3 regions of the Streptomyces sp. NPDC046931 genome follow, and region 2 is predicted to be linked to each of the others. Evidence: riboswitches for the same ligand, from Rfam matches in the RefSeq annotation. Region 2 holds a riboswitch; each other region holds the start of a gene.
The links. A riboswitch is a leader RNA that binds a small molecule or an ion and turns the genes downstream of it on or off. The one in region 2 is predicted to bind cobalamin.

Region 1: it holds a riboswitch for cobalamin, as region 2 does, so the genes downstream of both, ABZ876_RS00985 (ribonucleoside-diphosphate reductase subunit alpha) here and ABZ876_RS32315 ((2Fe-2S) ferredoxin domain-containing protein) in region 2, are expected to answer to the same signal.
Region 3: it holds a riboswitch for cobalamin, as region 2 does, so the genes downstream of both, ABZ876_RS26715 (CbtB-domain containing protein) here and ABZ876_RS32315 ((2Fe-2S) ferredoxin domain-containing protein) in region 2, are expected to answer to the same signal.

What each region holds. Positions count from the first base shown of each region.
Region 1 covers NZ_JBEYWX010000001.1:217,303-222,222, forward strand. Annotated here, with positions in the region: gene mctP (monocarboxylate uptake permease MctP) at 1-1,095, shown strand, start outside; gene ABZ876_RS00980 (GNAT family N-acetyltransferase) at 1,332-1,838, shown strand; cobalamin riboswitch at 1,861-2,015, shown strand; gene ABZ876_RS00985 (ribonucleoside-diphosphate reductase subunit alpha) at 2,139-4,490, shown strand; gene ABZ876_RS00990 (ribonucleotide-diphosphate reductase subunit beta) at 4,490-4,920, shown strand, end outside.
Region 2 covers NZ_JBEYWX010000026.1:89,573-94,492, forward strand. Annotated here, with positions in the region: gene ABZ876_RS32290 (M1 family aminopeptidase) at 1-520, opposite strand, end outside; gene ABZ876_RS32295 (hypothetical protein) at 763-972, opposite strand; partial or broken gene ABZ876_RS32300 (MFS transporter) at 1,065-1,220, opposite strand; partial or broken gene ABZ876_RS32305 (ThuA domain-containing protein) at 1,274-1,435, opposite strand; gene ABZ876_RS32310 (SDR family oxidoreductase) at 1,769-2,548, shown strand; gene ABZ876_RS32315 ((2Fe-2S) ferredoxin domain-containing protein) at 2,644-3,075, opposite strand; cobalamin riboswitch at 3,137-3,265, opposite strand; gene ABZ876_RS32320 (hypothetical protein) at 3,616-3,849, opposite strand; gene ABZ876_RS32325 (hypothetical protein) at 4,218-4,409, shown strand; gene ABZ876_RS32330 (SigE family RNA polymerase sigma factor) at 4,561-4,920, shown strand, end outside.
Region 3 covers NZ_JBEYWX010000017.1:125,170-130,089, forward strand. Annotated here, with positions in the region: gene ABZ876_RS26700 (histidine phosphatase family protein) at 1-478, shown strand, start outside; gene ABZ876_RS26705 (hypothetical protein) at 499-852, opposite strand; gene ABZ876_RS26710 (CbtA family protein) at 945-1,697, opposite strand; gene ABZ876_RS26715 (CbtB-domain containing protein) at 1,720-1,941, opposite strand; cobalamin riboswitch at 1,978-2,119, opposite strand; gene ABZ876_RS26720 (hypothetical protein) at 2,242-2,472, shown strand; gene tatA (Sec-independent protein translocase subunit TatA) at 2,495-2,752, opposite strand; gene mgtA (magnesium-translocating P-type ATPase) at 2,894-4,920, opposite strand, start outside.

The DNA of each region.
Region 1 (4,920 bases), on a different contig from region 2:
TTCGGTGTGCTGGCCGCGTACACGTACTCGTCGGGTCTGCGGGCCCCCGCGCTGATCGCGTTCGTGAAGGACGCCCTGATCTACATCGTCATCGCGGTGGCGATCATCTACATCCCGATCAAACTGGGCGGCTTCGACGACATCTTCGCCAAGGCGGGCCATGCGTTCGCGCAGACGAACCCGGTGACGGGGAAGCCGCGCGGCGCCCTCGCACCTCCGGAGGCCGGCCAGTGGACGTACGCCACGCTCGCGCTGGGCTCCGCGCTCGCCCTGTTCATGTACCCGCACTCGATCACGGCGACGCTGTCCTCGCGCAGCCGTGAGGTGATCCGCCGCAACGCCACGATCCTGCCGCTGTATTCGCTGATGCTGGGTCTGCTGGCGCTGCTGGGCTTCATGGCGATCGCGGCGGGCGTGAAGGTGCAGAACGGGCAGCTGGCCATCCCGCAGCTGTTCGAGGACATGTTCCCGGACTGGTTCGCGGGCGTGGCGTTCGCGGCGATCGGCATCGGGGCGCTGGTCCCGGCGGCGATCATGTCCATCGCGGCCGCCAACCTCTTCACCCGCAACATCTACAAGGACTTCATCAAGCCGGACGCCACGCCGAAGGAGGAGACCCGGGTCTCCAAGATCGTGTCGCTGCTGGTGAAGGTGGGCGCCCTGGTCTTCGTCCTGACGATGGACAAGACGGTCGCCATCAACTTCCAGCTGCTCGGCGGCATCTGGATCCTGCAGACCTTCCCGGCGCTGGTCGGCGGGCTGTTCACCCGCTGGTTCCACCGCTGGGCGCTGCTCGCGGGCTGGGCGGTCGGCATGGTCTACGGCACGCTCGCCGCGTACGGTGTCGCGTCCCCGACACAAGCGCACTTCGGGGGCTCGGCGAAGGAGATCCCGGGCATCGGCGAGATCGGCTACATCGGTCTGACGGCGTTCGTGCTGAACGTCCTCGTCACGGTCGTCGGGACCTTCGTCCTGAAGGCCGTGAAGGCCCCCGAGGGCATCGACGAGACCAGGCCGGACGACTACACGGCGGACGCGGGCGACCCCGGGGTGCAGGTGGAACTTCCCCCGGCCACGGCGGGTACGGCCCACTAGGGTCTTTCGTTTGGATCAGGCCGGATCAGAAAGCGGGGTCTGGTGCCGTGCATCGCAAGGGCGAAGGAGGGCGTCATGGCGGAGCCATGGCAACCGACGACAACGCGGCGAGGCGCGGTGCCAGACCCCGCGAGCCCGGCGTGATCCAAACGAGAGGCCCTAGGGGCCGCGGACCGGGCGGGCCGTCGGAGCGATCCGGCGGCCCGTTGCCGTACCCGTGGGGCACACTCGGCCCCATGGACATCACCATCCGGCAGGCAGTGCCCGCGGACCACGCGGCCCTCGGCGAGATCACCGCCCGGGCCTACCTCCAGGACGGGCTGCTGGACTTCGGGGAGAGCGACGCCTACCTCGGCGAGCTGCGCGACGTGGCCAAGCGGGCAGCCGCCGCGGAGGTGCTGGTCGCCGTGGAGGGCGAGAGGGTTCTCGGCGGGGTCACCTTCGTCCCGGCGGGCGGGCCCATGGCCGATATCGCCGGTCCCGGCGAGGCCGAGATACGGATGCTCGCCGTCGACCAGGCAGCCCGGGGCCGCGGCGCGGGCGAGTCGCTCGTACGCGCCTGCATCGACCGGGCACGCGCCACCGGGGGCTGCACCGGCATCGTCCTGTCCACCCAGCGCACCATGCACACCGCCCACCGCATCTACGAGCGCCTCGGTTTCGTTCGCACACCCGAGCGGGACTGGAATCCACTCCCGCACCTGGACGACCTCAGCCTCCTGGCCTACGAGTTGACGCTCTGAAACCGCAGCAACACAACATCTGGGGGTGACACCAGGACCCGGCACTAGATGTATGCTCATCCTCGCTGTCGCCACAGGGGAATCCGGTGCGAATCCGGAACTGTCCCGCAACGGTGTACTTGCGTGCATCCGCACGCCAGTTCAGTCCGAGGACCTGCCGGCAGCGCGCCCGGCCGTCCGGTCCGGGCGCCTTGAGACGTCCGGGCCTCGCGGAGTGGGCCGGGGACGCGACGCCGTGCGCGCTCGTGGCTGCCCCCTGCCCTCCGCAAGGCCCCCGCGCCGAGCGAGGGAGAGCCCCACGTGACCATCGCGCCAGCCGACCCGGCTTCAGTCAGCGACCTGAAGACCGACGGTCCCGGTGCCGCGCTGCTGCGCACCCTGACCGAGCTGACCGCAGACCTCCCCGACACCGACCCCGGCCGGGTCGCCGCCGCCGCGCTGCGCGGTCGCTCCGCACAGGCGGACGAGGCGGAACTGCGGGAGCTGGCCATGGAGGCGGCCGCCGGCCTCATCTCCGAGGACCCCGCCTACTCCAGGCTGGCCGCCCGGCTGCTGACGATCGGGATCCGCGCCGAAGCCGCCTCCCAGGGCGTCACGTCCTTCACCGAGTCCGTCGCCGTCGGGCACCGGGAAGGTCTCATCGCCGACCGGACCGCCGCCTTCGTGCGTCTGCACGCCGGCCGACTCGACGCCCTCGTCGACACGGCCGCCGACGACCGCTTCGGCTACTTCGGGCTGCGTACCCTGCACAGCCGCTACCTCCTGCGGCACCCGATCACCCGCAAGGTCATCGAGACGCCCCAGCACTTCCTGCTGCGCGTCGCCGCCGGCCTCGCCGAGGACGACACGCCCCGTGCGGTGGACGAAGTCGCGGCGCTCTACGGGCTCATGAGCCGCCTCGACTACCTCCCCTCCTCGCCCACCCTCTTCAACTCCGGCACCCGGCACCCCCAGATGTCCTCCTGCTACCTCCTCGACTCCCCGAAGGACGAGCTGGACAGCATCTACGACCGCTACCACCAGGTCGCCCGCCTCTCCAAGCACGCCGGCGGCATCGGGCTGTCGTACTCCCGTGTCCGCTCCCGCGGCTCGCTGATCCGCGGCACCAACGGGCACTCCAACGGCATCGTCCCCTTCCTGAAGACGCTGGACGCCTCGGTCGCCGCCGTGAACCAGGGCGGCCGGCGCAAGGGTGCGGCCGCCGTCTACCTGGAGACCTGGCACTCCGACATCGAGGAGTTCCTGGAGCTGCGCGACAACACCGGCGAGGACGCCCGCCGTACGCACAACCTCAACCTCGCGCACTGGATCCCGGACGAGTTCATGCGCCGGGTCAACGCCGACCAGCCGTGGTCGCTGTTCTCCCCCGCGGATGTGCCGGAGCTCGTCGACCTGTGGGGCGAGGAGTTCGACGCCGCCTACCGCAGGGCGGAGGCGGCGGGGCTGGCGCGGAAGACCCTCCCGGCCCGCGAGCTGTACGGGCGGATGATGCGCACCCTCGCGCAGACCGGCAACGGCTGGATGACCTTCAAGGACGCCGCCAACCGCACCGCCAACCAGACGGCCGAGCCCGGACACGTCATCCACTCCTCCAACCTCTGCACCGAGATCCTGGAGGTCACCGACGACGGCGAGACCGCGGTCTGCAACCTGGGCTCCGTCAACCTCGGCGCGTTCGTCACCGGCTCGGGCATCGACTGGGAGCGGCTGGACGAGACGGTCCGCACCGCCGTCACCTTCCTGGACCGCGTCGTCGACATCAACTTCTACCCGACCGAGCAGGCGGGCCGGTCCAACGCCAGGTGGCGGCCGGTGGGCCTCGGTGCGATGGGTCTTCAGGACGTCTTCTTCAAGCTGCGCATGCCCTTCGACTCGCCGCAGGCCAAGGCCCTGTCCACGCGGATCGCCGAGCGCATCATGCTCGCCGCGTACGAGGCGTCCGCCGGCCTCGCCGAGCGCAACGGCCCGCTGCCGGCCTGGGAGAAGACCCGTACCGCGCGGGGCGTGCTGCATCCCGACCACTACGACGTGGAGCCGGCCTGGCCGGAGCGCTGGGCGGCCCTGCGCGAGCGCGTCGCGGCCGTCGGCCTGCGCAACTCGCTGCTCCTCGCGATCGCGCCGACCGCCACGATCGCCTCCATCGCGGGCGTGTACGAGTGCATCGAACCGCAGGTGTCGAACCTCTTCAAGCGCGAGACGCTGTCGGGCGAGTTCCTCCAGGTCAACTCCTACCTGGTGCGGGACCTGAAGGAACTGGGCGTGTGGGACGCACGCACCCGTGAGGCGCTGCGCGACGCGAACGGCTCGGTGCAGGACTTCGCGTGGATCCCCGAGGACGTCCGGGCGCTGTACCGCACGGCCTGGGAGATCCCGCAGCGCGGTCTGATCGACATGGCCGCCGCCCGCACCCCGTTCCTGGACCAGGCCCAGTCCCTGAACCTGTTCATGGAGACGCCGACCATCGGCAAGCTCTCCTCGATGTACGCGTACGCCTGGAAGCAGGGGCTGAAGACGACGTACTACCTGCGTTCCCGTCCGGCGACGCGGATCGCCCGCGCGGCACAGGCGACCGCCCCCGTGCAGCGGGTGGCCGACCCCGATGCCGTCGCCTGCTCCCTTGAGAACCCCGAGTCCTGCGAGGCCTGCCAGTGATGACCAGCACCACCCGCAACGTCAATCTGCTCGACCCCGGCTTCGAGCTGACTCTCCGCCCGATGCGCTACCCGGACTTCTACGAGCGCTATCGGGACGCCATCAAGAACACCTGGACCGTCGAGGAGGTCGACCTCCACTCAGACGTCGCCGACCTGGCGAAGCTGACGCCGGCCGAGCAGCACCTGATCGGCCGGCTGGTGGCCTTCTTCGCGACGGGTGACTCGATCGTCGCGAACAACCTGGTGCTGACGCTGTACAAGCACATCAACTCGCCGGAGGCGCGGCTCTACCTGAGCCGTCAGCTCTTCGAGGAGGCCGTGCACGTCCAGTTCTATCTGACGCTCCTGGACACCTACCTGCCCGACCCGGACGACCGCGCGGCGGCCTTCGCGGCCGTGGAGAACATCCCCTCCATCCGCGAGAAGGC
Region 2 (4,920 bases):
TGCCGGTGAAGGTGAGGTTCACGGTCTGGCCGGCGAACGCCGACACGTCGAACGATTTCCGCACATAGCCGGTGTTCTGGTCCAGGTTCGAGTACGTCGCCAGTGTCGTGGTGCCGATCTTCGCCGTCAGCTTGTCGTACGCCGTGGACGAGGTCGTCTCCGCGGTGTCGATGTGCAGCCAGAAGGTGAGGGTGGCGGTGCTGCATCCGGAGGGGATTGTCACGCTCTGGGCGAGGGTGTCGGTGTGCGTGCTGCCGACTCCGTCCAGCCAGGCGAAGGAGGTGCCGCCGTGGGCGGTCTGACCCGCCCGGTTGGTGATCACGTTGGGCGACGACTGGTTCCAGGGCGAAGTCCCGCTCTCGAAGCCGCCGTTGGTGATCACCTGGGCCGGGGTGCAGGCCGCGGCCGGAGAGGCCGTGGACGGCGCGGCTGCCGCCGGGGTTACGGGAAGCAGGACGGCGGCCATCGCGGCGACGGCGAGTGCGCTCGCCGCGCGGGCCTTGTGGGGAGTGGGTCTCACACGAAACTCCTTTGTGGCGGCCGGGATTCCGGCGTGCTCGATGGCTGCCCGGCCGGCTTGGGTGCGCCGGCGGGCAGCCGGGGTTGCGCGCGTCGCGTGCGCGATCGCTGGGTGAGAGTCCTGCCGTGTCCCTGTGGGGTCAGGGACACGGTTACCGGAAGACTGGCAGATTTGACCGGAACATGCCATTAGCGGGGAGGGTTCGTGTTCCGGACGCGGAGGCGGCGGTGCGTTTCCGTGCGTCAGGCCGAGCCGGGGGCCGGTGGGGTCGCTGTCCGGGAGGCTCGAGCCTCGGCGAAGAGGAACAGTCCGCAGGCCGTCACGGGCAGCCATCCGGGACGGGACGCATGGGCGAGCCCGGTGGGGCCGACGCCCGCGGCCAGGCCCCCGGCGATGGCGATACCGACCGCCGAACCGACCTGGCGTGCGGTGGAGGTGATCGCCCCGGCCACACCGGCGCGGGAGGGCGGCAGACCGCCGACCGCGTGTTGGCGATCGGCGCGTTGGTGAAACCGAACCCGATACCGATGAGCAGATAGGCGAGCAGAAGCAGCGGAACGCTCGTGTCCGGGCCGAGATTCACCACGCACAGCCCCCCGGTGGCGGTGAACCCGCCCGCAAGGAGGAGCGGACGTCGTGGTCCCATGTGCCCCACCAGGTTGCCGGACCAGGGCGCACACACGGTGGCTCCGAGCGCCATGGGCAGCGTCGCCGCGCCTGCCGCGAGCGGCGTCCATCCGCGGGCGTGCTGGAGAACCAGTCGTTCGCCTCGTGTACGAAGCCGATGTGTGCGGCGTCCCAGGTGCCGTTGTAGAGGGCCAGAACCTTGAACGGGGACGCGGCGGGGGTCGTGGCCTGCGCGGAGGGAACCGCCAGGCCCGGCAGTACGGCGAGCAGAACGAACAACCGCAGCATCTTGCGGGCTCCGGCGGCCTGTCCGCATCCGTTGCGGGGTGGCTCGGCCATGGGCGTTCCAGCCTTTCGCGTGCGCGGATGGTGGGGAAGGCCGCGCAGCCGAGTTCAGCATGATGAACAATGGGTTCATTCTTGGATTGCTGATGGTCCGTGAACCTAAAGGTCTGAACCAGACACGTCAAGAGGTGAGGCATCCGGTCGGCATACCGCCCGCGTGGTGCGTCCCGTATACCCGGCACCGGCGCCGCAGGGCCGCCCGCGTACCCGTAGGGTCGTCCAGTCGGACGTCAGTCCGCGTCAACCAGCCGTTCGAGTCCATGCCGGGATGTGAAGATGACGCCGCAGTCCTACCTCACCGACCTCTTCTCGCTCGAGGGCCGGGTCGCGGTTGTCACCGGCGGGAGTTCAGGGATCGGCCGGGCCATCGCCGGGGCCCTCGCCCATGCCGGAGCGAGCGTCGTGGTCGTGGCACGCAAGGAGGCGGAGCTGGCCGCCACGGTCGAGGAACTGGTGGGCGACGGCTGCCGGGCGGCCTGGGTGAGCGCCGATCTGGGCTCGCGAGACGGCGCACGGGCGGCGGCCGAGGAGGCCGCCGCGGTGTACGGGGAGCCGGACATCCTCGTCAACTCCGCGGGCATCAACCTCCGTCCTCCGATGGGCGAGCTGACGGACGAGGTGTGGGATGCCACCATGGCGGTGAACCTGGAGGCGCCCCACCTCCTCGGTCAGCGCTTCGGCCCCGGCATGGCCGAGCGGGGCCACGGGCGGATCATCCACGTCAGCTCGCAGCAGGCGCACCGGGCCTTCGTCCAGAGCGGCGTGTACGGCGTGTCCAAGGGCGGCCTCGAATCGCTGGCCCGCTCGCAGGCGGAAGCGTGGTCCCCGTACGGCGTCACCGCCAACACGCTCGTCCCCGGCTTTGTGATGACACCGCTGAACCGCCGCCTGTCCGCCGATCCGGCCAAGGTGGCGGAGCTCGCCGCCCGTACCCTGGCCGGGCGCAACGGGCTGGCGGAGGACTTCGCGGGCGCGGCGGTCTTCCTGGCGAGCCGGGCATCGGCGTACATCACCGGTCAGTCGATCTGCGTCGACGGCGGGTTCTCGGTCCACTGACGCATGCGGCAACTGACGCCCGGCACATGCGGCCCCTGACCGCGGGTCGATACACCGCTCGACGGTGCTGTTGCGCGGGTCGATCGGCGGGTTTTCTACGACGGGCCCCGGCCGCGTACCGGTGAGAACGAGGTGCGCCGCCGCGGTGGTGTGAAGGTGTAGAGATCGAGAATGGCGGGCTGGGGCGCGATGCCCGGACCGCCTGCCCGCACCCAGGCGGCGATGTCCTCGGTCGCGGCCGGGTCGTTGACGAGGCCGAGCCAGACCGGCCGGGCGCCGGCGGCGCGCCCGGCGGCGGAGGGCTGAACGACCATCACATTGGCCTGGTCGCAGACGTCCAGGCAGGCGGAGATGCGTACCGGCACATCCGCGCTCAGGCGGGTGGTCTGCGCCGCGTGATCGACTCCGGTCACCTTCGGGCTGCCACAGCAACAGTCCCGGCATACGACGACCCTGCACGGTGCAGGGTCGGCCGACCCGTGCTCCGGCGGTTGGCCCGTCGTCCCGTCGATCGAGCTCACGCGCATGACGCTTCACCGTCCTCTTCGGGGAAATCCGCCCCGGTTGTCCTGGAGGAGGCGACCGCGGGAGTCTCCTGGCTCTCGGGTCCAAGCTCGTCCCGGCCTTCCCACCAGCCTGCGGGCAGTGGCCTGTTCGGGATCCACTCACCGATCACAGTGGCGGGACCGCGCCGGATTCACACCGGCTTCCTCGTTCCGCCGTCGCCTTGCCGCCGGCCATCCTCCCATCCAGGACAACTCGGCGACACCATCGCCCCCGGCGGTGGGACTCCTGACCGATGGCTGTCCGTTGGCGGAAACCGGCAGCTCTGTCCACGCCCAGATAACTGCGGTACCCCGACGGACGGGGGCTTCCGGCTCCCGGGCAAGCTTCCCGCAGGCCGCTGCGGCGCCCTGCACACCGTCCAGTCCAGCGAAGGAGGCAAGGAGGCACACCCCGAGCGACGGCGAACGCTGAGGACTCGCCGCAGGGCACCCGGCGGAGCGGGGCGAACGGTCACCGGCGGTCACAGCGTTTTCCCCTGCCACGGGCTTAAGGACGCGCAGTCAGAGGACGAAGCGTTCGATCTCCACGGCCCTGGCGTCCATCTGGACGGTGATGGATTCCGCGACCTGTTCCACCGTCCTGGTGACCTCGGCCGACTCCAACTCCGCGGTTTCCAGTACGTACTGGAGACGTCGACGCGCCAGATAGTCGACCCCCTGGGCAGCGCCGATGGCCGCGGCACCCGTTCCGCCCACAGCCGCCGCGGTGACGATCAGCGGACCGAGGCCCTTCATCTTGCGCGAAACCCGAAATCGTCCTCCGACACCTGGCGGATCGCATTGTCCGTCAGCAGCTGAAGCTCCCCCACCGGCGCCTCTCCCCCGTTGAGCCGTCCGAAGCGATACCCATCATCCGGGAAGTCCTGGACGGCGCGAGGGTTTGCGAGGAAACAGCGTGCGGGTCACGACATGTGGTAGGCGCCGATCCCGTCCTGAGGCGGTCAACTCATTCCGAACCCGCCTCCCACCACCCGCCACGGCATTGATCAGGGTGGCAGAACAACCTGCCCATTCAATCCCTCAGCGCGAAAGGTCGTGGTCAGAAGGCGCGAACAACCGACCCGGCCGGTTCGCCTGATCACACCCGAAGGGAAAAACCGATCATGAACGTGTGCAAGCGGCTCGCACTGGCCGCAGCGACCGTGACGCTGGCCGCCGGACTGGTGAGCACGGCGCCGACGCCGGTCGAGCGGTCGCCCCACGCCTCTCAGGCCACCACACAGCGGAGTGATCTCGCGCGGAGCCACCACGGCGTCGAGGGCACCGGGGCGGACCCCGGCAGCCGCTGCTGCTGACGATCGACGACGTCGTCAGCACAGGCCGACGCCCTGCCGTCGCCCCACCGCGCCGCCAAGGGTGCTCCGGGCGGCGGCAGGGGCGAGCAGAGAACGCCCTCCCGCTCACCGCGCCCATCGTTCACGCATCACCATGAAAGGAACCCGGCCCATGGATGCCCGCACGTGCCCAGACCGGTCTTTGGAATTCGAGGAATACGTCCGTACCCGGCACGACGCCCTGCTGCGCAGCGCCCGGCGGCTGGTCTCGAACCCGCTCGACGCCCAGGACCTGCTGCAGACCGCGCTGGCACGGACGTATCGCCGCTGGGACCGCATCGCCGACAAGCGACTCGCGGACGCCTACCTGCGCCGTGTCATGATCAACACGCGTACGGAGTGGTGGCGGGCCAGGAGGCTGGAAGAGGTGCTCACCGCCCGACTGCCCGACGCATCCGTCCCGGACTCCACCGCCCGGCACGCCGACCGTACGCTCCTGATCGACGCCATGAAGGTGCTCGGTCCGAAGCAG
Region 3 (4,920 bases), on a different contig from region 2:
GGCGCTGTCCCTGCCCGCCGCGGCCCGCGTCTTCGCCTCCCCCAGCGTGCGCTGCCGGGAGACGGCCTCGGCACTCGGCCTCGACGCCTCGGAGCACAGGGAACTCGCGGGCCTGGACGTCGCCCGCTGGCGCGGGCGGACGCTGGACGAGGTCGGCGCCGCCGAACCCGAGGCGGTGGCCCACTGGCTGGCCGATCCGGGCGCCGCGCCGCACGGCGGGGAGTCGGTACGGGAGCTGTGTGAGCGGGTCACGCGCTGGTGGGAGACGGCCGGGGCGGCCGAGGGCAGGACGGTCGCCGTGGTGGAGCCGGAGGTCGTGCGGGCCGTGGTGGTACACGTGTTGGGCGCGCCCGAGGCCGCGTTCTGGCGCGTCGACGTCCCACCGCTCACGGCGACGGAGTGCACCGGCCGTTCCGGGCGCTGGAATCTACGGGTCGGACACGTCCTCGCCTCCCCAGGCGACGTCTCGGATCGCTGAGCCGGTCGTATGACGTGTGCTCAGCAGGCCTCGTCCCGGTGGCGACGCAGCAGCGCCGCGATGGCGCAGCGCAGGCAGTCGGTGTCCCCGTCGCCGGTGGCGCCCTGGTGGCCGCGGCACTCGGCCGCCCGTGGGAACCCGGCCTCCTCGTCCTGCGTGCGACAGGCCGGCGCGGTGGCACCGACCAGGGCCTCCAGCTCCTGAAGCAGTCGCTCGGTCCGTTTGGCCTGCTGGCCGAGGACCCGGACGCGCGCGCTCTGGCCGCCGATCTGACGTCGGCTGGCGATGAGTTGTTCGTACTCCTCCAGGGTCAGGGCGACCGCCTCCCGTCCACCGAGAGTGATGTGGCTCGGTCGGGGATGTCGTCTGGGCACGGGGCTCCTCCGCTCGTCGCCTGCGCCGGTGTCCCGGGAACGCCAGAGGGCCCTCGGACAATTCCGGAGGGCCCTCTGGTGTCGTGAAGGGTTCAGTGCGCGGCCGGAACCGCCCGCCCCGACGCGGAGGCCGCGGGCTTCGGATTCAGCAGCCGCTCGGCCAACTCCCCGAAGACCAGGCCGAATCCACCCCACAGCACCGCCTGCATGGCCAGGGCGGACAGGCGGAACCGCCACAGCAGGGTGGCCGGGAAGTCCTTCGGCACCTCGTTGACGACCGGCAGGAAGGCGTACGCCAGACCGATCACGAGGACGAAGCCGGCCACCGCGACGACGGTCGCGTACCAGGTGCCCAGATTGGGTGCGAGCCGTTTGCCCAGCATCGTCGCGGCGATCGCGAGGAGGACGCTGAGCACCATCATCAGGAAGTACAGGCCGGTCCGCTTGCCGATGGTGTCGGGGTCGCCGACCGACGGCGGGTTGGCCGGGTACTTCAGGAACGGTACGACGTACACGGCGAGAAGCGCGCAGCCGGACAGCAGCAGTGCGGTCGCCCGCGGGCCGAAGCGGCCGACACGGCCGAGCGCGAAGCAGAAGGCGAGTGCGGCTATGCCGCCGAAGGCGACTCCGTAGACCAGGACACCGGTGGCGAGACCGGCGGTGGACTGCAGAGAACGCGAGACGACCTCCATCTCGTGCTCATGGGAGTGGGCCTCCTCGAAGCCGATCGCGCTGTCGACGTTCGGCTCGCCGAGGAAGTAGGCGGCGATCAGGGCGAGCACGCCGGCACCAAGGCCGGCGAGCATGCCCCGCACCAGGAGATTTCTTACCGTTGCGGAGTTCATCGGGTGCGCGGCGCCCCCCGCGTCAGTGGCAGGGGAAGCCGAGCAGGTGGCGGGCGTCGTGCACCCACTCATGGACGTCGGTGCCGTTGAAGACGGAGGTGGCGCCCTGCTCGGCGCCGACGAAGTAGAGCAGGACGAGCATCAGGATGCCGAAGAAGACCGCCCAGGGGGCTATCGCCTTCAGCGGCAGCGTGGCGGGAACGGCGGGGGTGGTGGCTGTCGGCTGGGCGACGGTCTGCGCCATGGCAGGACCTCCTCTGGGAGTTCGCGTCCCATCTCGGTGGTGCACAGGACGACGGCCACGGGTCTGACTTACGAACTGCCCGGGGGCGCTCGCATACAGTGGCGCGACCGTGCCGGACTCCCACCGGCTTCCGTCGTACCGTCGTCGATATCGCACAGACCGTACCGCGTGGCGCGTGCATGGCCAAGACCGCGTCCGCCTGGGTGATCTTCCTCTCCCCGAACGGCCCCGGAGCGCGGACCGCAGGGAGGTGGCACAGCTCACAACACTTCAGCGATTGCGCAACTTTAAGGTACAGACATGGATCTTCATGTCCCGACGAAGTGGGAGACGGCGGTGCTGGCGGGCGGGCCGGCCGACGGCATGCGCATGCAGGTCGCGGGCCGGCCCTCGGTGGTGCAGGTGACCCGTCCCTGCCGGGTCGAGACCCCTGCGGACGGCGTCCAGGTGGCGGCGCTGTACGTATACCGGCGCCGGCTCGGCGAAACCGGTGGGATCCTGACCTACGGCTACGACAGCGCCAGCCCCTGAGCCGGCCTCCGACGGACCCGGGTCAGGAGGCCGCGGCCGGAGGCTCGGCCGCAGCGGCCTCGGCGGACGTGCGGACCTCCGACGGCGCCACGGGGACTGACGGGGAGGCGCCCGGCGAGGGAGCGTTCTCGTTCTTCATCGCCTTCGCCTCGCTCTTGAGGATGCGCAGGGACTTGCCGAGCGCGCGGGCGGTGTCCGGCAGTTTCTTCGAGCCGAACAGCACGATCACGACGATCGCCACGATCAGCAGGTGCCAGGGTTCCAGTCCGTTGCGGAGCATCGGCCGCGCCCGCCCTTTCCTCGCTCGGCCGAGGACGGTTTCCGTCGCTCGACCGTCCAGTAATGCTTGCCACTTTGCGCAACTGTACAACCGTCAGGGCGGATCGGAACGGAGGAGGGGGCGCTCGGTCCGAAACGTGACCTAGGGGTGGTCGTCGCTCGCCGCGCGCCGGCGCTCGTAGCGCGCCCTGACCGCCCACAGGGCGAGCGCGTACAGCGCCAGGACGGCGGCGAGCAGCAGGTAGTACCCCACCGGCAGCGCGATCATGCCGAGCGTTGCACCGAGCGGAGTGAAGGGCAGCAGGAGGGCGACCGCGGCGAGGACGGCCGCGGCCCGCCCGACCGGGCCCGGGGCACGTCCCTCGGCAAGGCTCCGGCCGGAGCGCAGGAGCACCATCACCAGGGCCTGGGTGAGCAGGTTCTCGGTGAACCACGCCGAGTGGAAGACGGCTTCGTCGTCGAGCGCGTCGGGCCCGTACAGCGAGAGCGCGAGGACGCCGAAGGTGGCGAGGTCGGCGACGGCGTTGAGCAGGCCGAAGCCGGTGATGAAGCGGAGCAGGTCACGCGGGCCCAGAAGGGTCGGGCGGGTGAGCACCGCGGGCGCGGGGCGGTCGTGGGCGAAGGCGAGCTGGGCCGCGTCGAAGCACAGGTTCTGGACCAGGACCTGGGCCGGGAGCATCGGAAGGAAGGGCAGCAGCAGACCGGCGGCGAGCATCGCGACGACATTGCCGAGGTTGGAGGAGAGGGTGACGCGCAGATAGGTGGCTATGTTGCCGCTGCTGTGCCGGCCTGCGGCGACGGCGTGGTCGATGGCGGTCAGGTCCTTGTACGCGAGGACGGCGTCCGCGCTCTCGCGGGCCACGTCGACGGCGTCGCGCGGGGCGATCCCCACGTCGGCGGCGTACAGCGCCGGTACGTCGTTGACGCCGTCGCCCAGGAAGCCGACCGTGTGCCCGGCCCGGCGCAGCCCGGTGACGATCCGCGCCTTGTCCTCGGGGGTGCACCGGGCGACGACGGTCGCGGTGTGGTCGTCCGCGGCGCCCGCGGTCCGTACGTCACCCGGGTCGAGGCCGAGGTCGCGGCAGACGCGGGCCGCCGTGCCCGGGTGGTCGCCGGTGAGGACCCGCACGCTGACACCGCGGGCGGCGAGGTCCCGCAGCGCCCGCGCGGCGGTCGGGGCGAGGGCGTCCCGGAAGGTGACGAAGCCTCGGAAGGTGAGCCCGCGCTCGTCGGCGGGGGTGTAGGGGCGGGTGCGGGCGGGGCGGGTGCCGGTGGCGACCGCGACCACCCGCAGGCCCTCCCGTGCCTCGCGGGCGGCGAGCGCGAGCAGCCGCTCCCGCTCGTCGGGCTCCAGCGCACAGCGCTCCAGTACGGCCTCGGCGGCGCCCTTGACGAGGAGGGTGTGCATGCCGAGGCCACCGCGGACGACGGCGGTGGCGAGCCGGCGGACCGGGTCGAACGGCACGACGGCGACGCCTTCGTAGGCCTCCCAGCTTCCGTCCGCCGCGTCCAGGAGCGCCTCGTCGAGGGCGTCCGGGGCGGGCAGGTCGGCGAGTTGGAGGGTCCACCAGGCGGCCGTGGCGGCCTGGCGCAGCACCTCGGGCGCGTCCTGCCCGGTCCCGTCCAGGGCCCGCTCGACGACCGGCCGGTCCTGGGTGAGGGTGCCGGTCTTGTCGAGGCACAGCACGTCGACCGCGCCCAGGTCGTGCAGGGCGGGCAGGCGTTTCACGATCACGCCGTGGGTGCGGGCGAGCACCCGGGCGCCGCGGGCCAGGCAGGTGGTGACGATGACCGGCAGCATCTCGGGGGTGAGACCGACGGCGACCGCGACGGCGAAGGGCAGCGTCTCCAGGCCCCGGTCGCGCAGCGTCGCGTTGGCCATCAGCACCAGCGGCGGGGTGAGCAGCATGAACCGGATCAGCACCCAGGAGATGCCGTGCACGGTCCGCTCGAAGGCACTCGCCGCCCGCCGGGCGGGGGCTCGGTGGGCCCGGGCGAAACGGGTCCGGGCGCCCGTCTCCAGGACGAGCGCGGTGCCGCCGCCGGTGGCCACACCGCTGCCCTGGAAGCACAGGTGGGGCTGCTCGAACGGGCCGGCTTCGGCTGGTGCGGGCGCGTCGAGCGCGTGCTTGGCGACCGGTGCCGACTCCCCGGTCAGCGCCGCCTGGT